Regions from separate parts of the Staphylococcus sp. MSU001 genome, predicted to be linked through region 3. Evidence: riboswitches for the same ligand, from Rfam matches in the RefSeq annotation. Region 3 holds a riboswitch; each other region holds the start of a gene.
The links. Region 3 has a riboswitch for thiamine pyrophosphate ahead of tenA (thiaminase II). Riboswitches for the same ligand answer to the same signal wherever they lie in the genome.
Positions count from the first base shown of each region.

Region 1: another riboswitch for thiamine pyrophosphate. It lies ahead of ACVBFA_RS09380 (3-oxoacyl-ACP reductase); the one in region 3 lies ahead of tenA (thiaminase II).
Region 2: another riboswitch for thiamine pyrophosphate. It lies ahead of ACVBFA_RS02970 (thiamine phosphate synthase); the one in region 3 lies ahead of tenA (thiaminase II).
Region 4: another riboswitch for thiamine pyrophosphate. It lies ahead of ACVBFA_RS01595 (ABC transporter substrate-binding protein); the one in region 3 lies ahead of tenA (thiaminase II).

Region 1 is NZ_JBRIKK010000019.1:2,956-8,505, reverse strand. Features, by position in the region: gene ACVBFA_RS09385 (NtaA/DmoA family FMN-dependent monooxygenase) at 1-799, opposite strand, end outside; gene ACVBFA_RS09380 (3-oxoacyl-ACP reductase) at 848-1,600, opposite strand; TPP riboswitch at 1,701-1,800, opposite strand; gene ACVBFA_RS09375 (deoxynucleoside kinase) at 1,955-2,617, opposite strand; gene ACVBFA_RS09370 (deoxynucleoside kinase) at 2,610-3,227, opposite strand; gene tadA (tRNA adenosine(34) deaminase TadA) at 3,294-3,800, shown strand; gene ACVBFA_RS09360 (Cof-type HAD-IIB family hydrolase) at 3,968-4,846, shown strand; gene ACVBFA_RS09355 (NADPH-dependent FMN reductase) at 4,851-5,417, shown strand.
Region 2 is NZ_JBRIKK010000004.1:61,532-67,081, reverse strand. Features, by position in the region: gene ACVBFA_RS02985 (FUSC family protein) at 1-301, opposite strand, end outside; gene ACVBFA_RS02980 (putative quinol monooxygenase) at 463-753, opposite strand; gene ACVBFA_RS02975 (MFS transporter) at 907-2,181, opposite strand; TPP riboswitch at 2,674-2,783, shown strand; gene ACVBFA_RS02970 (thiamine phosphate synthase) at 2,853-3,452, shown strand; gene thiO (glycine oxidase ThiO) at 3,445-4,563, shown strand; gene thiS (sulfur carrier protein ThiS) at 4,547-4,747, shown strand; gene ACVBFA_RS02955 (thiazole synthase) at 4,749-5,516, shown strand; gene thiF (thiazole biosynthesis adenylyltransferase ThiF) at 5,518-5,550, shown strand, end outside.
Region 3 is NZ_JBRIKK010000012.1:22,372-27,921, reverse strand. Features, by position in the region: gene fabZ (3-hydroxyacyl-ACP dehydratase FabZ) at 1-205, shown strand, start outside; gene ACVBFA_RS06965 (YwpF-like family protein) at 523-963, opposite strand; gene ACVBFA_RS06960 (single-stranded DNA-binding protein) at 1,154-1,549, shown strand; gene ACVBFA_RS06955 (transglycosylase family protein) at 1,937-2,596, shown strand; TPP riboswitch at 2,710-2,808, shown strand; gene tenA (thiaminase II) at 2,880-3,569, shown strand; gene thiD (bifunctional hydroxymethylpyrimidine kinase/phosphomethylpyrimidine kinase) at 3,562-4,383, shown strand; gene thiM (hydroxyethylthiazole kinase) at 4,376-5,164, shown strand; gene thiE (thiamine phosphate synthase) at 5,170-5,550, shown strand, end outside.
Region 4 is NZ_JBRIKK010000002.1:80,428-85,977, forward strand. Features, by position in the region: partial or broken gene rarD (EamA family transporter RarD) at 1-656, shown strand, start outside; gene ACVBFA_RS01595 (ABC transporter substrate-binding protein) at 756-1,667, opposite strand; TPP riboswitch at 1,723-1,824, opposite strand; gene ACVBFA_RS01600 (anion permease) at 1,984-3,402, opposite strand; gene lpdA (dihydrolipoyl dehydrogenase) at 3,728-5,080, shown strand; gene ACVBFA_RS01610 (thiamine pyrophosphate-dependent dehydrogenase E1 component subunit alpha) at 5,122-5,550, shown strand, end outside.

The DNA of each region.
Region 1 (5,550 bases), on a different contig from region 3:
TAATTTTTCTATCTGGATGTTGAGTTTTAGAAATAGCATCAGACAATTTCTTTTTATAACTACGTGCTTGCTTGATATCCCATGAAACAGAGTAAACAGCATCAGCATATTTTGCTGCTAATGCAATACCTTCTTTTGACGCACCGGCTTGCATTGATACTGGTTTACCTTGAGGACTTTGTGGTGTTGTATGTGGTCCTCGTACTTGAAAATAGTCTCCCTCATGATAAAAAGGTTTAATATCTTTAGACTCAATAATTTTGTTGTTGTTTTTATCTGGTACATAAGATGCAGTTGACCAAGAAGTGAATAGCTGATTCATTACCGATGCAAATTCATCTGCTTTTTTGTAGCGCTCATGTCTTTCTGGTAAGTATTGAAGACTGTGATTTTGGGCTTCAATATCTGTCATGGATGTGACTAAATTCCAACCCACACGGCCATGAGATAAGTAGTCTAGACTTAATAATTGACGAGAAGCGGTGAATGGATTTGAAAATGTACTCGATATTGTTGGCACTAATCCTATATGTGATGTAACTTGTGCAATAGCTGATAAGTTAATTATAGGATCAAACCAAAAAGCGGGCATAGTAGTATTATCACTTGCATTAAAGGCTTGATTATCTGCAAAAAAGACGATATCCAAAAGACCTTTTTCAGCTATTTGAGCTAAATGCTGATAATAAGATATGTTGCCGATATCCTCAATATTAGAATCTTTCATACGCCATGCCGCTTGATGATGACCACATCCGTACAGTAACACACCTATGTTAAGAAAGTGATTATTTGTCATATGAACACCTCATTAATTATTATCTTTTTGTAAAAAATACACAAACAATTAGTTCATTGTTAAACCACCGTCAACGGTAATATTTTGACCTGTTACGCCACGTGCTTCATCTGAAGCGAGATATACGACCATATTGGCTACATCTTGAGGTGATGTTACTTTTCTAAGAGGTGTAGTTTGAGCAATTAAATCAAATACTTCAGGTGTAGTGACTGCACTTGCATCAGTCGTTTTGAGTAATCCTCCAGAAACAACATTTGCTGTAATACCATATTGTCCAAGTTCTGCAGCAATATTACGAGTAAAGCCAATGAGACCTGCCTTTGCTGTTGTATACTCATGATAAGGTACGACTGGATTTTGATACAAATTGGTTCCAATGCTAACAATGCATCCACTTTGTTGTTCTATAAATTGTGGTATGACGCTTTGAGTCACATTAAATGCTCCTTTTAAAGTACCATTAAGTTGTTGTTGATAATCTTCCCAAGTTAAATCTTTAAACGATTTTTGCTGATTTGGATCAAATTTAAAATCAACAAGTGCATTATTAATGACTATATCTATTTTTCCAAAATGTTGTGTGGCAGTTTGAATCATTCGATTCACATCGTTTCTATCCGTCACATCAGCTTGAATAGCTATAGCCCTACTTTGATTATAATTTCTAATTAATTTTTCAGCTTTATCCTTATTTTGTTTGTAATTAACAACAACATTGTAGCCTTTTTCTAGTAAAGTTATTGCAATTTTAGCGCCTAATCCACGACTACTTCCTGTGATAATTGCAGTTTTTTTCATCTTCATGCCCCCAATATTTTTATTTGTATAAGAAAAAATGCACAACCTTCATGAGAAAAGTTGTGCATCCAAATCAATATATAAAGACAGAATGATAATTAGATGAGATTCAACACTTTCCTCCGCTAGTATAAGCTAGTTCAGGTTCAAAGGGTTTGGATGATATCCATCTCAGTTAAAAAACACCCCTAGTGCATATAATTCACTTATAGTATAAACATAGAATTTTTATAAAATATTGTCAACATTCTTAATAATAGCTATATCTGTTATTTTAATATTTGAGTAAAAGGTATATGAAATAACTTGTGAAAGTATACAAATATAAGCTCTAATTTTCTACAATTAGATATATTATCTCGTATCCACTTGTCGGTATGCTTTAATAACTTGAGCAATTTTATCAATGACTGGATCAAGGGAGTCTACGTCTTCGTGTATGTCATATTCATTAATATTAAGTCGAACAACAGGACATGCATTAAAATTGTTAATCCAATTTTCATACCGTTTAAATAGTTTTTTCCAATATTCTGGATCTGTATTGATTTCCATGTCACGTCCCCGCTGTTGAATACGATCAATTACTTCATCATAATCACATTCTAGATAAATCAGAACATCAGGCTTTGGAAAATAAGGTGTCATAACCATTGCATTAAATAATTCGTAATACGTGTGGTAGTCGTCAGCACTCATTGTTCCTTGTTCTTCGTGCATTTTTGCAAAAATATCCACATCTTCATAAATTGAACGATCTTGAACGAATCCGCCACCATACTCAAACATGCGTTTTTGTTCCTTAAAACGTTCAGCAAGAAAGTAAATTTGAAGATGAAAGCTCCAACGTTCAAAATTATGATAAAATTTATCTAAATAAGGATTATGGTCTACATTCTCAAAGGAAGTTTTAAAATTTAACTTGTCAGCAAGTGCTTGTGTTAACGTAGATTTACCAACCCCTACAGTGCCAGCAATGGTTATTACTGCATTTTGAGGAATACCATAATTATTCATCTTTATTTTCTCCAATCATAGGTTTTACTAAATTTAAAATATTTTGGTAATCGTAATCATTTTTAACGAAATCTTGTTGAGATGTATCAATTCGAATGACATTTGCACCGTCATTCTTTAATGATTCATAATAAGCAAGATAATCTTTTTTTAAAGTAAGTAAATAGTCATCTTCTATTTGAGATTCAAAGCTACGATTACGTTGTGCAATTCTAGATTTTAATACATCTAAATCAGCATCTAAAAAGATAATTGTATTTGGCATTTCGATATCTTCAGTTAAAATATCAAAAATACGACTGAATTTATCAAATTCTTTAGCATCTAAAGTATTTTTAGCAAAAATTTTATTTTTATGAATATGATAATCGCTAACTATACCTTGATTTAGCGACTCAATATCTCTAATCTGTTTATATCTGTTACATAAAAAGAACATTTCAGTTTGAAAACTCCACTTTTCTATATCATCATAAAAATCAGATAGAAATGGATTTTCATCAACAATTTCCTTCTCTTCATAAAAACCAAACGTCTTGCTTAAACGGTGAGCAAGAGAGGATTTACCAACACCTATAGGTCCTTCGATTGCAATAAATGGTTTATTCATAATCACTTCTCCAAATGTTAAGATAGACAATGAGTATTGTACCATAAGTGAGGTATTCCAACACATATGAAAAAAAATCATGATTACATGCGCTTAGCAATTAAAGAAGCACACAAAGCCAAAGCATTAGGAGAAGTTCCAATCGGAGCAGTTATTGTTAAAGAGGATCAAGTCATTGCACTTGCACATAATTTAAGGGAAACATTGCAGCAACCTACTGCCCACGCAGAGCACATAGCGATAGAACGGGCGTCAGAAGTTGTCGGCAGTTGGAGATTAGAAGAATGTACGTTGTATGTTACATTAGAGCCCTGTGTCATGTGTGCGGGCACTATTATTATGAGCCGTATTCCAAAGGTTGTGTACGGTGCTACTGATCCCAAAGGAGGATGTTCAGGAAGTCTTATGAATTTATTAGAACAACCGCAGTTTAATCATAGGGCAATCGTAGAAAAAGGAATTTTAGAAGAAGAGTGTGCAGAACTATTGAGAAGTTTTTTTAAGGAAATACGTGAAAAGAAAAAAGCAGAAAAACAGGGGAAGATACAAAAGGATATAAATTTGTTAAAATGATGTCGTACATAAATAAACGTATTTTTGAAGTCCAGTAAATCGTTAAAGATTGTGTGATAACATATAACAATGATGAAGTTAAGACACATGCTACACACATTAATTTTAAATCAATTAAAAAAATTCATATAGCATCACTTTAAAATAAGTGGAAACGAGGTCAACTAATGATAAAGCTAATAGCAACTGATATGGATGGAACATTACTTAACGCTGGTCATGAAATCACCACTATGAATCAAGAAGCGATAAAATTTGCGCAAGCGAACGGCATTACAGTAGTTATTGCAACTGGCAGAGCGTTTTACGAGGCACAAACACCTGTGGCTGAAACAGACTTAAAAGTACCTTACATATGTTTGAATGGTGCAGAAGTTCGTGATGAATCATTTAATATAACGAGTACATCGCATCTTAATCATGATTTAGTACACAAAATTACGACAGCACTTAAAAATAATCATATTTATTATCAAATTTACACAAACCGTGGCATATATACAGAAGATCCTAAACGTGATTTAGCAATCTATATAGATATTGCAGAACGTGCGGGTCAAAAAGCAGATGTAGCCAAGATACGAAATAATATACAAAAACGCATAGATAACGGTACTTTAAAAGTTGTAGATAATTATGATTCAATTGAAGATATTCCTGGAGAACTTATTATGAAGGTGTTAGCTTTTGATGCAGATTTAAGTAAAATCGACAAAGTGGGTCAAGCGTTAGCATCATCACCAAATTTAGCAGTATCCTCATCATCAAGAGGTAATCTAGAAATCACTCATTCAGACGCTCAAAAAGGCATTGCCTTATCAGCTATTGCTCATCAATTGGGTATAAATTTAACAGATGTGGTAGCAATAGGAGATAATTTAAATGATATTTCGATGCTAGAACGTGTAGGTTATCCAGTAGCAATGAATAATGCTACAGATGAAGTTAAACATATTGCTAAATATGTCACAGACACCAATGAAAATAGTGGAGTTGGAAAAGCAATCATGAAAATATTAAAAGAAGAAAATAATTTAGAGGTGTAAAATAATGAAAGGTTTAATTATTATAGGGAGTGCTCAAGTAGGGTCTCATACGAACGCTTTATCAAAATATTTAAAAGGTCAACTCGGCGAACATGATGTTGAGGTGGAAATCTTTGACCTAGCTGAGAAACCCATTCATCAATTGGATTTTGCTGGTACAACACAAGCAGTTGATGAAATTAAAAACAATGTCAAATCTTTACAGAGTAAAGCAATGGAAGCAGATTTCTTAATTTTAGGAACGCCAAATTATCATGGATCGTTTTCAGGTATTCTTAAAAATGCACTTGACCACCTTAATATGGACCATTTCAAAATGAAACCCGTGGGACTCATTTGTAACAGTGGAGGAATAGTAAGTTCAGAGCCATTATCACACTTGAGAATCATCGTACGTAGTTTACTTGGCATTGCTGTACCAACGCAAATTGCTACACATGACTCTGATTATGCTAAATTAGAAGATGGTACCTTATACTTAGAAGATAATGAATTTCAACTACGTGCAAAATTGTTCGTTGATCAAATTGTATCTTTCGTAACAAATAGTCCATATGAACACTTAAAATAATCATATTTTATGATTTGTTTTTATCAAACAATATCTTTAAATTAGCTCCCTTTGATGTTTTTAGTAAACATTAGAGGGAGTCTTTATATTTATCTCTTTAATAAAACATATACATTATTCCTGATATTTAACT
Region 2 (5,550 bases), on a different contig from region 3:
CAACAATCAGTAATAGTAATCCAAATAAAATAGGCTGAGATACTGTTAAGGTGCCAAGAATCATGCAAATAGTAAATGATAGTGAACATGTGATGACTGTTTTTAACATAGATTGCGGTGATCCACTAAAAACGTAGACATGTGCTAGCGTACCTGTTGATATTAAAATACCAAACATAGGGAATCCTAATAAGTAACCTATCAATGCTGGTAGTATCATTAAAAATCCTTGTCGTATTCCTTTAGCTATATCAATCTTTGAACGGTCGAAGTGTATCAAAGAGTTAATGATTTGTTGCATCCCAATCTTCCTTTCTCTAACATCCCACAAATTCAATTAAAAAAGGACAGAACATATACTTCATACATTTATTGTTCTGCCCTTCATCAGCATTGTTGAGAATTATGATATTTAGTTATTATTTTATCACATTGTCACTTTAGAGTAAGTACAGATTGTGATTATAATTGAATAGGTTGACTTACATCAATTTGAGGTTCTTCAATTAAATATTGACTAATATTATCACTAAAAACTTTAAAGTGATCTGATTGATTGTGTGCTTGAACCGCTTGTTCGTCTTTATAGTTTTCAACTACGACAAAGACATTTTTCTCAGTTACATCTTCGTAATGATGATAGAATAAATTACCTTCTTCTTTTCTAGAATTTATGACTAATTCCTTCATAAGTTTTAGATAATCTTCGCGTTTGTTACCATCGATTTTTAATTTTGCGTTAATAATAATCATTTTAGTCAACTCCTATACATATTAATTATAAGTTTAGCAGTTTATAACTGATTAAAAAAACAATTCGCTTATCGCTTCCATGTTCTATACCACATAATAAAAGAATAAACACACGCAATGATATGAATGTCATTGCATGTGTTTCAAAAAATATTATTTATTAACATGTTCTTCACTAACAACAAGAGGTTTATCTGGTTTAACGAAGAACCATAAAATTGCTGCTATAATAGCCGGAACGATTAAGAGTTGTAATGTCATTGACCATCCTAAATGATCTACAACAATTCCTGCAAGTAAAGGACTAATAAGTGCGCCAACATTTCCCCATAAGTTCATCCAACCTGACACAGTTCCAGAGAAATTACGACCTAAGTCAGTGGCTGCAGCCCAACTCATTCCCATAGAAATACCTACGCCACCTAAACAAAGTGATAACCAGAAAATGGTTACATATAAGTTGTCTGTATGTACTGCTAAGAAAATTGAAATTGAGAATACCACAAATCCCGCAATCGCAATTACGCCACGTGCAACAAAACGTGATTGACCTGTATTCAAAATCTTGTCTGAAATAGCTCCAGCAAATAAAATTAAGAAGAACATAAATAACCAAGGTAATGCACTGATAGTCATTTCTTTGAAATTCACATGATATTGTTCAGTTAAATATGTTGGTAACCATATTAGGAACAACGCGATAACAAACTGAACTACAAAGTATTGTAATGCGATTGCGTAAAAACTGAAATGACTTAAAAAACGTTTCCACGGTGGTAAAGATTTCTCAGTCGCGACAATATCACGATTTTGAGTAATAAATCTTTTCTCGGCATCGTTTACCATTTTATGTTGTTCTGGTAAGTCTTTAGCAATAATTGCCCAAAGAACTGCCATTAAAATTCCTACAACCCCGAAAATGTAGAAAACGGCTTGCCAGTTAAAAGCGTTGACAATGGCTATCGTGATGATAGGTGCTAAAACTGGACCAAAATAAGAACCTGCTAACAACGCACTAGATGCACGACCTTTTTCATTTTTAGCGAACCAAAAAGAGTTAAAAACCGCATTGGATGGATACATTGGCGCTTCACCAACACCAAATAAGAATCTAATAAAGTAAAGTAAACCATGGTGTTTAATCATCCCTGTTAAGATAGTAAATGCACTCCACCAAACTAAAGCGACAGTAATCATTTTACGTGGTCCAAACTTCTCTGCTAACATTCCCGAAGGTACTTGCATTAATGCATATCCTAGGGAGAAAAATGATGCTAATAAACCAAATTGTGTCTTAGTTAACCCCAAATCTTTCATCATCGGTACTGCAATATAAGATATGTTAGATCGATCCATGTAAGCAATAACCCCAATAAAGAAGAACCCTATTGCAAAATACCAACGAACATTACTACGTTTTTCTTTCATATTTGTTTCCTACTTCCATTTGTATTCTGTTGTTTCTTATTATGATGTCGTTATGTTTCAGAAATCCCCTCTGGTGACTGTTTTAACTTCAATTTTTAAAACAACTATTAAGTTGTAGCGCTACAATTTTTTATTAATATAGCACGTAGTGTAAACGGTTACAATACTTTTTGTGAATTTTTTTTGAACTTTTTAAAATTTTTTGTGTATTTTAGATGCATCTTACACCTTTATATCTTTTACCGCGCCCCTTACACCCTATTCTCACAATATACTAGCAATCATTAGTTATTGATTTTGAAAGATGGTTTCTAAATATGTACTTGGCAAATTAAAGTTTAAAAATGATTCGCAAATGATGATAATAACTTTTAAATGAATACGATATCTACAAATTACTTAATAGAAATTGTAAAGAAATTTGAAGTCTTTTATTAAAGGTAGTAAAATATTGTAAACGAAACATTTAATATCTTGTAAATTAATTTCATATTTAACCACTGGAAGTGCCTTTGTTTAAGGCTGAGAGTAAAGAACTGACTTTATAATTCCTGGAACCTGATCCAGTTCATACTGGCGTAGGGAAGTGGCGACGCTCAATTTTATGAAGTCATACTAAAGCTCAACGCTATTTCCCAATTTAAGGGAAATAGCGTTTTTTTATTGTAGAAATTGGGGGGATATTTATATTTATTGCGATTACACATCATAAACAACTGACTAGGGACGATTTACAGCATTATAAACATATCGAAGAAGCTATTGATGGCTTGTTATTTCGCACTTCCATGAATAACGAAGAAAACAAGGACATGATTCAATCTTTACTTCAATTGGGTTTTAGTAAAGATAAAATAATTATTCACAGTGATACGACACTATTAGAGGAATTAAATCTTAAACGTATTCATTTTAAGAGTAATGATACAACTGCTTTCGCATATAAAGCAGCACATCCTGATATTTATGTAAGTATGTCTACACATGACATTGAAACAGTAAAACGATGTTATGAAAATAATTTAGATTATGTCTTTTTGGGGCATATTTTTCCGACCGCTTCACATCCAGATACGCCACCACGTTCTAAAAAGACCATTCAACAAGCATTAGATGTTCCTATCCCTATTTATGCTATTGGCGGTATCAATGAACATTCGATTCAAAAGATGCCACCTGGATTTAAAGGTATATGTGCCATATCATATTTTAACAATGCTTCACTAGAAGAAATTAAACAATTAAGAAAGGAGTGGTCTACTCATGCATGATGTACTAATCATTGGTTCAGGAGTTATTGGTATGTCAATTGCAAGACACCTCAGTGCAACACACTTAGATATTGCAGTCATAGATAGAGATGTACCTGGAAAGCATGCGTCATATAAAGCTGGAGGTATGCTTGGCGCACAAAATGAATTTACAAAGGATAGTGACTTGTTTCAATTAGCCATCGAATCTCGTGCTATGTTTCCACAATTAAGTAAATCATTATTAGATGAAACAGGCATAGACATTCAATTTAAAAATTCAGGACTTATCAAAATTGCTAATGAACACGATGATATCTCATCTATAAGACGACAATATCAATTTCTGAATAGTCAAGACCGTAGTGTCAAACAATTATCAGATGATGACTTGCTACAACTTACACATGGTGAAGTTAAACCTTCATACGCGGCCATTCATATACCGCATGATGGTCAAATTAATGCACATCATTACACACTGGCATTATTAGAATCATTGAAGTTAAGAGAGATTAAGCGTTATGCGTCTACAGAGGTCACTTCAATAGAACGGCATAATGGCTATTATTCAGTGAAAACCAATCAATCTTCAACAATTGAAGCGCACAAAGTTATCGTTGCAGGTGGCGCATGGTCTTCACAATTATTAACACAATATCATTTACAACGACAAGTGATTGGCGTTAAAGGAGAAGTCATCTTATTAGAAAATAACGATCTTGCACTTACTGAAACATTATTTATGACTAATGGTTGTTACATCGTTCCAAAACAACCCAATCGTTTTTTAATTGGTGCGACGAGTGAATTTAATAATTATTCTGTCGGTACTACAGATGAAGGTATGGATTGGCTTCTTCACCATGCATATCATCGTGTACCTCAACTAAAAGACAGTCATATACTGAAGAAATGGTCAGGAGTAAGACCATACACAGAAAAAGAAATGCCAGTCATGGATCAAATTGATGATGGCTTATACGTGATAAGTGGTCATTATCGAAACGGAATATTATTGTCACCTATTATCGGTCGTGACATTGCCAATTGGCTACTTTCTGGTATTAAACCATCACGTTATTCAAGTTTTACAGTTACAAGGAGGAATAATCATGAAGTGTATCATTAATGGCGACCTCTTCACTTTCGATCAGGATCAATCGATACAAGAGGTTTTACATTCACTTGAGTTAGACCCAAAACGAGTGATTGTTGAACTAAACAAAGAACTTATCAAGCAAGACAAATATGAAGAATATATTGTAAGAGAAGACGACAGATTAGAATTACTAGAAATTGTTGGAGGCGGTTAATATGTTTAAAATAGGAAATTTAGAATTACAATCTCGTTTACTTTTAGGTACTGGTAAATTTGAAAATGAAGAGGTTCAATCAAAAGCAATTGAGGCATCTGAAACAAATGTACTTACATTTGCAGTAAGACGGATGAATTTATATGATCGTAACCTACCTAACCCACTTGCAAACGTTAATTTAAAAGATTTTATCACTTTTCCAAATACTGCAGGTGCCAAAACAGCTCAAGAAGCTATCAGAATTGCTGAAATTGCTAGTCACGCAGGTGTATGTGACATGATTAAAGTCGAAGTCATTGGCGATGACGAAACATTATTACCTGACCCATTCGAAACATACGAGGCATGCAAAGTATTGTTAGAAAAGGGCTACATTGTTTGTCCTTACATCTCTAATGATTTAGTTTTAGCTCAACGTTTGGAAAAATTGGGTGTACACGCAGTCATGCCACTTGCATCTCCTATTGGCACAGGTAGAGGTATTAATAACCCATTAAATTTAAGTTATATTATCGAAAATGCTAGTGTCCCTGTCATCGTAGATGCTGGTATTGGTTCCCCTAAAGATGCGTGTCATGCCATGGAGCTTGGCGCAGATGGTATTTTACTCAACACAGCCATTTCAGCAGCAAAAGATCCTGTGAAAATGGCTGAAGCAATGAAATTAGGTATAAATGCCGGCAGACTTTCATATGAAGCTGGACGCATTCCTGTTAAGTATACTGCACAAGCATCTAGTCCATCAGAAGGTTTAGGGTTCTTGTAAAATGTCGCGTTATGAACGTCAAACACGCTTTGCA
Region 3 (5,550 bases):
CGAAGAAAATAAAGGAAAAATAGCATTATTTGCAGGCATTGATAAGTGTCGCTTCAAAAAACAAGTCGTACCTGGAGATACATTAATGTTGGAAGTTGAAATAACTAAAATAAAAGGTCCTATAGGTAAAGGTTCGGCTAAAGCGACTGTTGATGGCCAACTTGCTTGTAGCTGTGAACTTACTTTTGCTATTCAAGATGCTTAACCTTAGATAATTAAACTCTTAAGGTAAAATAATTCGTATTGTGATAATAAAATAGTAAAAACATATTTAAAGAAAGTTGCACAGATTATTGACCTAACTTTTCATGTCTATTGAATTTCTGGTTGAAATGCTCTAAGTCAGGTCTCGTCTGAAAATATAAGTATCAATAGTAGTGCTTTTTAATATAGCAATTAGTGTTCGTATAGAGCCTGGAACAATGGTTAATTCATGTTCTAGGCTTTATTTATGTTCAACATTTAAATTTGTATATGATTTAAATATATGAAAATTAAATGTTTTATAATTACCCTATGTGTTTATCTTTCGATTTTCTCATCTTTCAACTTAGGTTTTGATTGCATCATACGATTAAATGTTTTTTTTAACTTTTCACCAGTAAGTCCTTCATCAACTAATTCTTCTAATAAACTCTCAGCGTATTCTTGTCTCAAAGTGTAGATGTGACATTCTAAAACGACTGACATTGAATATTTAAAATTTTTAACGCTTTTAACTGTTGCATTAAATAACGCTGGATCGTTAGCAGGTCTTGTAATAACTACTCTAATATCTAAAAGTTGTTTGTTTTCCTTATATTGATTAAATGTTTCATAGTGTTCATTTGAAATAACTATTTCTAGTAACCACCCAGTGCCACTTCCCTCTTTATTTATAATCACACCATCTTCAATGGCGTATTCGGATATAGCACCATGTTCATTCACAATTTGAAATCTTACTGCCTTAAAAGTTTTCATAATATCACTTCTCCAAATTTTTTTATTCATACAAAAATATAAATTTATGTCAGATTTAGATATAATACTTCAATATTTTCTTTAAATATATCAAAATCTCATCATCATTTACTAACAATTTCAATAAAATTGTGGTTTTGACCAGTGAACTAAGCTCAGTTATGATTAGAGCATAAGAAGGAGGTGACACATGTTAAATAAAATAGTCATTGTTGGTAGAATGACGAAAGATGCTCAAATATATGAAAAGGAGGATAACAAAATAGCAACATTTTGCGTTGCTACAGAAAGAAACTACAAAGATGATAATAACGAAATTTCTTCAGATTATTTGCTTTGTAAAGCTTTCGGTAAAACTGCCACTAATATTGAAAAGTACACTAGTCAAGGTACTTTAGTAGGTATAACTGGGCAAATGCGTTCAAGAAAATATGAAAAAGAAGGCCAAACACATTTTGTTACAGAATTATACGTTGAAACAATTAAATTCATGTCCCCAAAAAATAAAAACAATGAAACTCCCTCTGATAATCAATTTGAAAACAACACTTATCAACCTGATGATTTAGAAATAATTCATATTTAAACAACTAACTTTTCCTTTAAAACTCCATCCTATATTTAATAAATTAATTTATCCTTTCTTTCAATTATACTCGAGCGGCCTTTGTTAATCATAAAACATTAATTAAAGGTCGCTTTAAATACATATCAAAGGCCTATAATTTTGATAATTATCTGATAAATTTCATTTATATTACAACGATATTGTGATAATGTGACTCGAAAAAACTATCATGATAGGAATCATTACGGTTATTCATTAGAATTAGTATACTATTTAATGTAATTGCAGTGTAAAAAACTGGCGTTTATTTTTATTTCAGTGTAACCTGCACGATTTTTATAGATGTTACAGTAGGTTACGTAAACAAATTAAGAAAACAAATCACTTTTAGGAGGATTTTTAATAATGAAAAAAACATTAGTTGCATCATCATTAGCTATAGGACTAGGCGTTGTAGCAGGCAACGCAGGACATGACGCACATGCAAGTGAGACTACAAATGTTGATAAAGCAGAATTAGCTCAAAAAGCGTTAACTAATGATCAATCACTAAATGAAAGCCCTGTTCAAGAAGGTGCTTATAACATTAATTTTGATTACAATGGCAATTCTTATCATTTTGAATCTGATGGTTCTACTTGGAGTTGGAGTTATGAATCAACAAACAATGCTACGCAACCTGTTCAACCAAGCCAATCTCAAGTAGCAACACAACAACAACCTGTACAAGTATCAGCACCACAAAATGAGCAAACAGCGCAACCACAAACAAAATCAACATCTGCAAGTCAAACTTCTTCAAGTAAAGCTTCAAGTGGTTCATCAGTAAATGTAAATTCACATTTACAACAAATTGCTCAACGTGAATCAGGTGGCGATATTCATGCAATAAACCCATCTTCAGGTGCAGCAGGTAAATATCAATTCTTACAATCAACTTGGGATTCTGTTGCTCCAAGTCAATATAAAGGTGTATCACCTGCAAAAGCTCCAGAAAGCGTACAAGACAAAGCAGCAGTAAAATTATATAATACTGGTGGCCCAGGTCATTGGGTAACTGCTTAATTAAAATATGAAGTATGTACCATCTTCTCGAATTTGAGAAGATGGTTTTTTATTATACGACTTATTTGATTTACATGTAATCGTTTGCTATGGTTGATAATGAATCATATATTATTTACTACTAGGGGAGCCAAAAGGCTGAGATGAATGTATTCAGACCCTTATAACCTGATTTGGTTAATACCAACGTAGGAAAGTAGTTATTAACTATTCGTCATTAAGATGTCTTGGTCTAACTACTTTCCTCGTTGGGAAGTAGTTTTATTTTTTGAGGAGGCTAATTATGACATTTTCAAAAGAGTTGAGGGAAGCATCAAAACCTATTATTGATGACATTTACAATGATGGTTTTATTCAAGATTTACTAGCAGGTAAGTTATCTAATCAAGCTGTAAGACAATACTTAAGAGCAGACGCTTCTTATTTAAAAGAGTTTACAAATATTTATGCAATGCTCATACCCAAAATGAGTTCCATGGATGATGTTAAATTTCTAGTAGAACAAATTGAATTTATGTTAGAAGGAGAAGTTGAAGCGCATGAGGTTCTAGCTGATTTCATTAATGAACCATATGAAGAAATAGTAAAAGAAAAAGTATGGCCACCAAGTGGTGATCATTATATTAAACACATGTACTTCAATGCATTTGCACGTGAAAATGCAGCCTTCACGATTGCAGCGATGGCACCATGTCCATACGTTTACGCTGTCATTGGTAAACGTGCGATGGAAGATCCAAAATTAAATAAAGAATCAGTGACTTCTAAATGGTTCCAATTTTATAGTACTGAAATGGACGAACTTGTTGATGTGTTCGATCAATTGATGGACCGTTTAACTAAACATAGTAGTGAGACTGAAAAAAATGAAATTAAAGAAAATTTCTTGCAAAGTACTATTCATGAGAGACATTTCTTCAATATGGCATATATTAATGAAAAATGGGAATATAGGGGAGATAATAATGCATAAACCTAAAATTGCACTAACAATAGCAGGCACAGACCCCACCGGTGGGGCAGGTGTTATGGCGGATTTAAAATCATTTCACGCGTGTGGCGTTTATGGTATGGCCAGTATAACAAGTATCGTTGCTCAAAATACTCTAGGAGTTCAACATATTCATAATTTAGAAACTTCATGGGTAAAGGAACAACTTGATAGTGTGTTTGATGATGAATTACCACAAGCTATCAAAACGGGTATGATTGCAACAAAAGAAACGATGGAGTTGATTCAAAGTTACTTAAAGGAACATTCCAATATTCCTTATGTGATTGATCCAGTTATGCTTGCCAAAAGTGGTGATTCATTGATGGATGACAATACTAAAAATCATTTGCAATCAACATTATTACCTTTGGCTGATGTTGTCACTCCGAATATACCTGAAGCTGAAGAAATTACTGGTATTAAAATTAACGATGAAGAAAGTATACGTAAAGCAGGTCAAATCTTTATTAATGAAATTGGTAGTAAGGGCGTTGTAATTAAGGGTGGACATTCAGCCGATTTAAATAATGCTAAAGATTTTCTTTTCACTAAGAATGAAACGTATACATTTGAGAACAGACGCTTTGATACTAAACATACGCATGGAACTGGTTGTACTTTTTCAGCAGTCATTACAGCAGAATTAGCTAAAGGTCGTTCCATAAATGATGCAGTAAAAAAAGCAAAAGAGTTTATTTCATTAAGTATTGAACATACCCCAGAAATTGGCAGGGGAAGAGGACCTGTAAATCATTTTGCTTATATGAAGAAAGTAGGTTTAGATGATGAATAATTTAGAACGATTACGTTCAGAAAATCCACTCGTAATTTGCTATACCAATGATGTTGTGAAAAACTTTACTGCGAATGGTTTACTAAGTTTAGGTGCTAGTCCCGCAATGAGTGAGGCACCAGAAGAAGCTGAAGATTTTACTCGAATGGCTAGTGCGCTTTTAATTAATATCGGTACACTCACACGTGAAAATGAGGAAGATATTATCAAAATAGGTAAAATTGCTAATCAGCAAGGTACACCAATAGTTTTTGATCCAGTGGCAGTTGGTGCATCTACATATCGTAAAAATTTTTGTCAACGTTTTCTTGATGAAGTTAATGTCACAGTTATAAAAGGCAATGCATCAGAAATATTGACATTAATTGATTTTAATACAACTATGAAAGGTACTGACAGTGATAGCGAATTAGATTCAGTAAATATTGCAAAAAAAGCGGCAAATACTTTAAACACTGCTATTGTCATTACTGGGGAAGATGATATTATTGCAAAAAATGAGAAAATAATTAAATTATCTAATGGTTCTCCGCTTCTTACTAAAATTACAGGGGCTGGATGCTTGTTAGGTGGTGTATTAGCAAGTTTCTTGTTTAGAAATACTCAACCTTCAATTGATTTATTAGTTGAAGCGGAAAGTGTCTACAACATCGCAGCAGAATTTGCTGAACAAGCACCTCATGTAAATGGACCTGGTACTTTTCTATCTGAACTACTAGATCAACTTTATCAAATAAATGATATTGCTTATAAAAATCAAGTAAAAAAGGTAGAGATATAAATATGATGTTTGATTCAAAACAATTATCAGTCTATTTTATTTGCGGAACACAAGATATACCTAAAAATAAATCAATTGAGCAAGTTCTCAAAGAGGCATTAGAAGCTGGAATCACATTGTATCAATTTCGTGAAAAAGGCCCTAATGCACTAAAAGGAGAAAAGAAAAAACAGCTAGCCTTAAAACTTAAACAATTATGTCATTCATATCACGTACCTATGATAGTTAATGATGATGTTCAATTAGCCCAAGAGATTAATGCTGATGGCATTCATGTAGGTCAAGATGATATGGAAATTCAACAATTTGCAAGCCAATTTAAAAATAAGATTATAGGTTTAAGTGTAGGGAATTTGAAAGAGTATCAACAATCTGATTTGTCTAAA
Region 4 (5,550 bases), on a different contig from region 3:
CAGGGTATGTTATTACAGTGAATTGGGGGACATTTATTTGGGCAGTATCTAATGGTCACGTGCTACAATCTAGCCTAGGTTACTACATTAACCCACTAGTGAGTATCGTCTTGGCGCTTATATTTTTAAAAGAGAGATTTAATAAATTCGAATGGTTAGCCATCATCTTTGCATTAGTAGGCGTACTTTATATGACAATAAAAATCGGTGAATTTCCATTTATTTCACTTCTGTTAGCATTTTCTTTTGGTATTTATGGTTTACTAAAAAAGATTGTGCATATCGATGCGATAAGTAGCATCACTATTGAATGTATTGTTACTGCACCAGCAGGTTTAATCTATGTTATTTACCTATGGCAGCAACAACACATAACATTTGGATTAAATATATCATCATTTTGGCTACTATTTTCAGGTGCAATTACAGCAATACCATTGATTCTGTTCTCAGCAGGTGCTAAGCGAATTCCATTATCGTTAACTGGCTTCATTCAATATGTAGGGCCGACAATCATGTTTATCTTAGGTATCTTTGTCTTTAAAGAGCCATTTAACACTGATCAATTGATTACCTTTATTTTTATATGGATAGGTATTGTGTTATATAGTATTTCTCAATATGTTCAAATTAAGAAAAACCCAGTTGTAAAATAAATATACCTTCACTTTATTTAATGTGCATTCTCTAAATTAGATATTGATTCTAACTATTGATGTGTACATCAACGTTTAAATAGAGTGAAGGTGTATTTTTTATTTTGTATATCGACTGAATAGTAGTTGATTTGTAAAATATAAAGTTGGGTTAATCGTGTCTTTAATATCATTGACTTCTTTAAGCCACAACTGTAAATCATTGTAGTAGTCGGAACTCATAGACAAATCATTTGTAAAACATTTAGCTGTTGCTTCAATTGTATCTTTGTTTAATTGGTTAGAGATATCAGTTCGAGTATACATTGAGTAAATTTCAATTGCACTTGCTAAATGATGATTGATGTAATGAATGGCCTTTTGAATGACCTTCAGAAACTTTCTAAGTTTGATCTCACTCGTATTTAATACTTCAGGTGTAGTAATGAAAATGAGTTGACAAAAATCAGGTACATTATAATTTTTTAGTGGAAAATAATCTACATTTAGTCCTTGATTTTTAGCTTCAAGAATTTCAAAATTTTCGAAAATAAGTGTAGCAGCATCAGCTTTATCAGTTAAAAGTGCATCAGTATGATAAAAGCTATGATTAACTGGTGTGATGTCACCCTCTTTATATGTGCCGCCATCTGCTTCAATCATCGTTTTAGCCATGGCAATACCACCTGGACCGGGAGCGCCAGGATATTGAAGTCGCTTACCGATTAAATCTTTGGGGCGAGCGATATTTTTATCTTTGTTATACATAATACCGCCGTTAGTGTGAAGATATCTCGCAAACCCGATGACGTTTTGTTCTTTAACTCTATCTTGAACCAGATGAATAGGTTCAGTAATCGCGATATCCATTGAACCATTTTCAATCTCGTCTAATGCATCAAAGTGCTCTTTTGGTTCAATCATCTCAATTTCTAATGATTCTTCTTTAAACCATCCTTTTTCAATACCTATGATTAATGGCATATGATCAGGATTTAAAAACCATTCTAAACCTACTGTTAATTTGTCCATAAAAAATTCCTCCATCCATTTAATTATTGCGTAAAAAAGTGAATGAAGAAACAGTTATCAATATTGCTCACTTTCCTACGCTGGTGCTAACCAACAGGTTCAAGGGTTGAAAGTAGACTTTCTCTCAGCAAATTGAATTGCACCCCTAGTGATACTGGTTAATCTATGTACAGAATAACATAGTTGAATTGAATAAAAAGTAAAATGAATATAGTAAATATTAATCATGGGAGTATGATGCAAAAAAATAAGCTAACGTTTCAAACGTTAGCTTACAATATATTTGATGAACGGAAGTTTAATTAAAATTCTAACTTTACATCATACCAATGAGTTTCATCCATAGTGAACCTAATCCAATCCAAATAATAAAATAGACTATACCAAGTACAATATTCATAGTCCACCAGCGCTTTTGTGTAACATAGCCAGCTGCGTATAATATAGGCGCTGGTCCACTACTATAGTGTGTTGTTGATGCCAGTAAGTTACCAAAGAACCCTAACATTAATGCACTGAATAATGGCGGTGCACCCGAAGCGACTGCAACACCGAGTAACGCAGCGTACATAGCGCTGACATGTGCTGTTGCACTTGCGAATAAATAATGTGAGTAGAAATAAAACAAGATGAGTAAAACTAAAACGATAGGCCAACTAAAGCCATTCAAACCTTGAGCAATGAGTTTGCTTAACCAAGGGATAAAGCCTAACTTGTTTAATTGTTCTGCCATTAATACAAGAACTGAGAACCAAACGAGTGTATTCCATGCGCCTGTTTCATTTAAAATATCTGACCATGCTAATACACCTGTTAATAATAACAATGCTAAAGCAATAAATGCGGTGAGCGTGGCATCAACATTAATGAAGCTTCCTAATACCCACAAAGCCAATGCAATGATAAAGATACCAACCATCACTTTTTCGGCTATAGACATATGTCCCATTTCTTCTAGTTGTTCAGTAGCCCATTTTTTAGCGTTAGGCGTTTCTTTAACAGTTGGTGGGTATAATTTATAAATAATGAAAGGGACAACGATGAGAGAAATTAATCCGGGTATAATAGCAGCAACAAACCAATTCATCCATGTAATTTGAACGTGTGCCGTTTTTTCAGCCAAACTTTGCGCTATTGGGTTACCGGCCATAGCTGTTAAAAACATAGCCGAAGTAATTAAATTACCTTGGAACTCAGTAAAGATTAAAAACGCACCCATTTTTCTCTCAGAGCCATCTTTCGGCGATGAACCAAAAGACTCTGACAAAGACTTAATGATTGGAAACATAATACCACCAGCACGTGCTGTATTACTTGGAGTAGCAGGAGCTAAGATAAGATCAACACCAACAAGTGAATAAGCCAAACCAAGCGTTTTCTTTCCAAATAATTTAACGAATTGTAGAGCAATACGTCGACCTAGCCCTGTTTTTACAAATCCTCTTGAAATGAAAAAGGCCATTGCAATAAGCCAAATACTACTATTACCGAAGCCTTGAACGGCAGTTTTTGTATCAACAATTCCAACCAAAATCATGATTGTAAACCCAATGATTGATACGGCACCTATAGTCATAGGTTGAGTAATACAAGCAATGATGGTTGACACAAAAATAGCAAACATATACCAGGCTTGATCATTTAAGGCATCTGGTTTAATAGGTGTCAATGCCCAGATAATTAAACCAACGACAATAGGTAGAATAAACTTACGATATTTAACAGTACTTCCCACGACACCATCTTCCTTTATCTAAAATCTTTTTTACATTTTAATCATAGTCTTATCACACGCTGATGTACAGGTCTTTTTATAATTATACAATCTTTAAACATCATTACTTTTTTAAATCAGTTTAAGAGTTAGATAAACAGTAATTTATAAAGTTTATAAAGTATTAATAATTAATAACATACAATTGTTTGAAAACTCAAAATACTTGAAGTAGAATGGAATTGAAGGAATAAGAAAGCGCTTACAAATGTAAAATTTCTTATTCCTCATGCAAATGAAATTGGGATGGCACAACGTACTATTGGTGAAAGGAGGCATTTATTATATGAGTAAATCATATGACTTAATCGTAATAGGAGCTGGACCTGGTGGCTATGTAGCTGCAATACGTGGTGCGCAACTTGGTAAAAATGTTGCAGTCATTGAAAAAAATAATGCTGGAGGCACGTGCTTAAATGTAGGTTGCATCCCCTCTAAAACGTTGTTAGAACACGGCGAGAAAGCACACAACATACGAGTTGCAAATGATTGGGGTATCACAACGAAAGACTTAAAAATTGATTTTACTCAATTTGTCCAACGTAAAAAGAAAGTTGTACAAACACTTACGGGTGGCGTGAAGCAGTTGTTAAAGAAAAATAAAGTTGCTTATATTGAAGGGGAAGCACGAATTTCTAAAAACTTAAAAGTGGACGTTAACAATGAAACGTATCAAGCGAAAGATATCATTTTAGCAACTGGCAGTCAGCCGTTCATTCCACCAATTGATGGGTTAGATCAAGTCAATTATGAAACAACCGATACATTTTTCGATTTAGAGAAGCTACCAAAACAGTTAGCGGTTATCGGTGGGGGTGTGATTGCAACAGAACTCGCATCCTCAATGGCTGATCTTGGAGTTAGAGTTACGATAATAGAAGTTGCAGATGACATTTTATTAACTGAAATCAACGAAACTAGAGAAATGTTAAAAGCACATTTAGATAATCAAGGTATTAAGATACTGACGAAAGCAAAGATAAAACAAGTTAAGGAATCGAAAATAATATTAGATGGGCAAGATGATGTTAGCTTTGATACCCTTCTTGTTGCAACAGGTAGACAACCGAATACGCAAGTTGCAAAGAATTTAAATTTGGAAATGGATGGTAAATTCTTTAAAGTCAATGAACATTATGAAACGAGTCAAAAACATGTCTATGCTATAGGAGATTTAATTAAAGGATATCAACTTGCACATGCAGCAAGTGCGCATGGCATTCATGTTGTCGAAACAATAATGAACAAACAGCCGTCACTTGTGCGTCAAGAAGATATTACGCGTTGTATATACACAAGACTTGAAGCAGCATCAGTTGGGTTATCAGAAGCGCAAGCTAAAGAGGCTGGTTATGATGTGAAAGTGACTCAATCAGCATTTCAAGGGAATGCAAAGGCGTTAATTAAAGGAGAAAATGAAGGATTTATTAAACTTGTCGTTGATAAAAAGTATGGAGAGGTTCTTGGTGCTTTTATTGTAGGACCACATGCTACAGATATCATTGGAGAACTTTTAAGTGTCAAAGCATCAGAGGGTACGATTCATGAACTTTCTCAAATTATTCAACCACACCCGGCTTTATTAGAAGCAATAGGTGAGAGTGCAGATGCATTTTTTGATTCTGCAATTCATATGTAGTTTTAAACTTTATGACCTATGAAAGATAGGAGGAATTGACAATGAAAATGGAAAAAGAACAAGCACGTTGGATTTATAAAACGATGAACGAAATTCGATTTTTTGAAGAAAAGGTACACAAAATTTTTAGTGATGGTAGAATCCCAGGATTCGTACACTTATATGTAGGTGAAGAAGCCGTTGCAACAGGTGTTATGTCTCAATTAAGTGATGATGACTATATTACAAGTACACACCGTGGTCATGGTCATGCGATTGCAAAAGGATGCGATTTAAATGGTATGATGGCAGAAATTATGGGCAAGCGTGACGGATTAGGTCACGGTAAAGGTGGCTCAATGCATGTTGCAGAAATTGACAAAGGAATGCTCGGTGCGAATGGTATTGTCAGTGGTGGTTTTGGGTTAGCAATTGGCGCAAGTATTTCAATCATCAATCAAGGTAAAGATAATGTTGCGGTATGTTTCTTT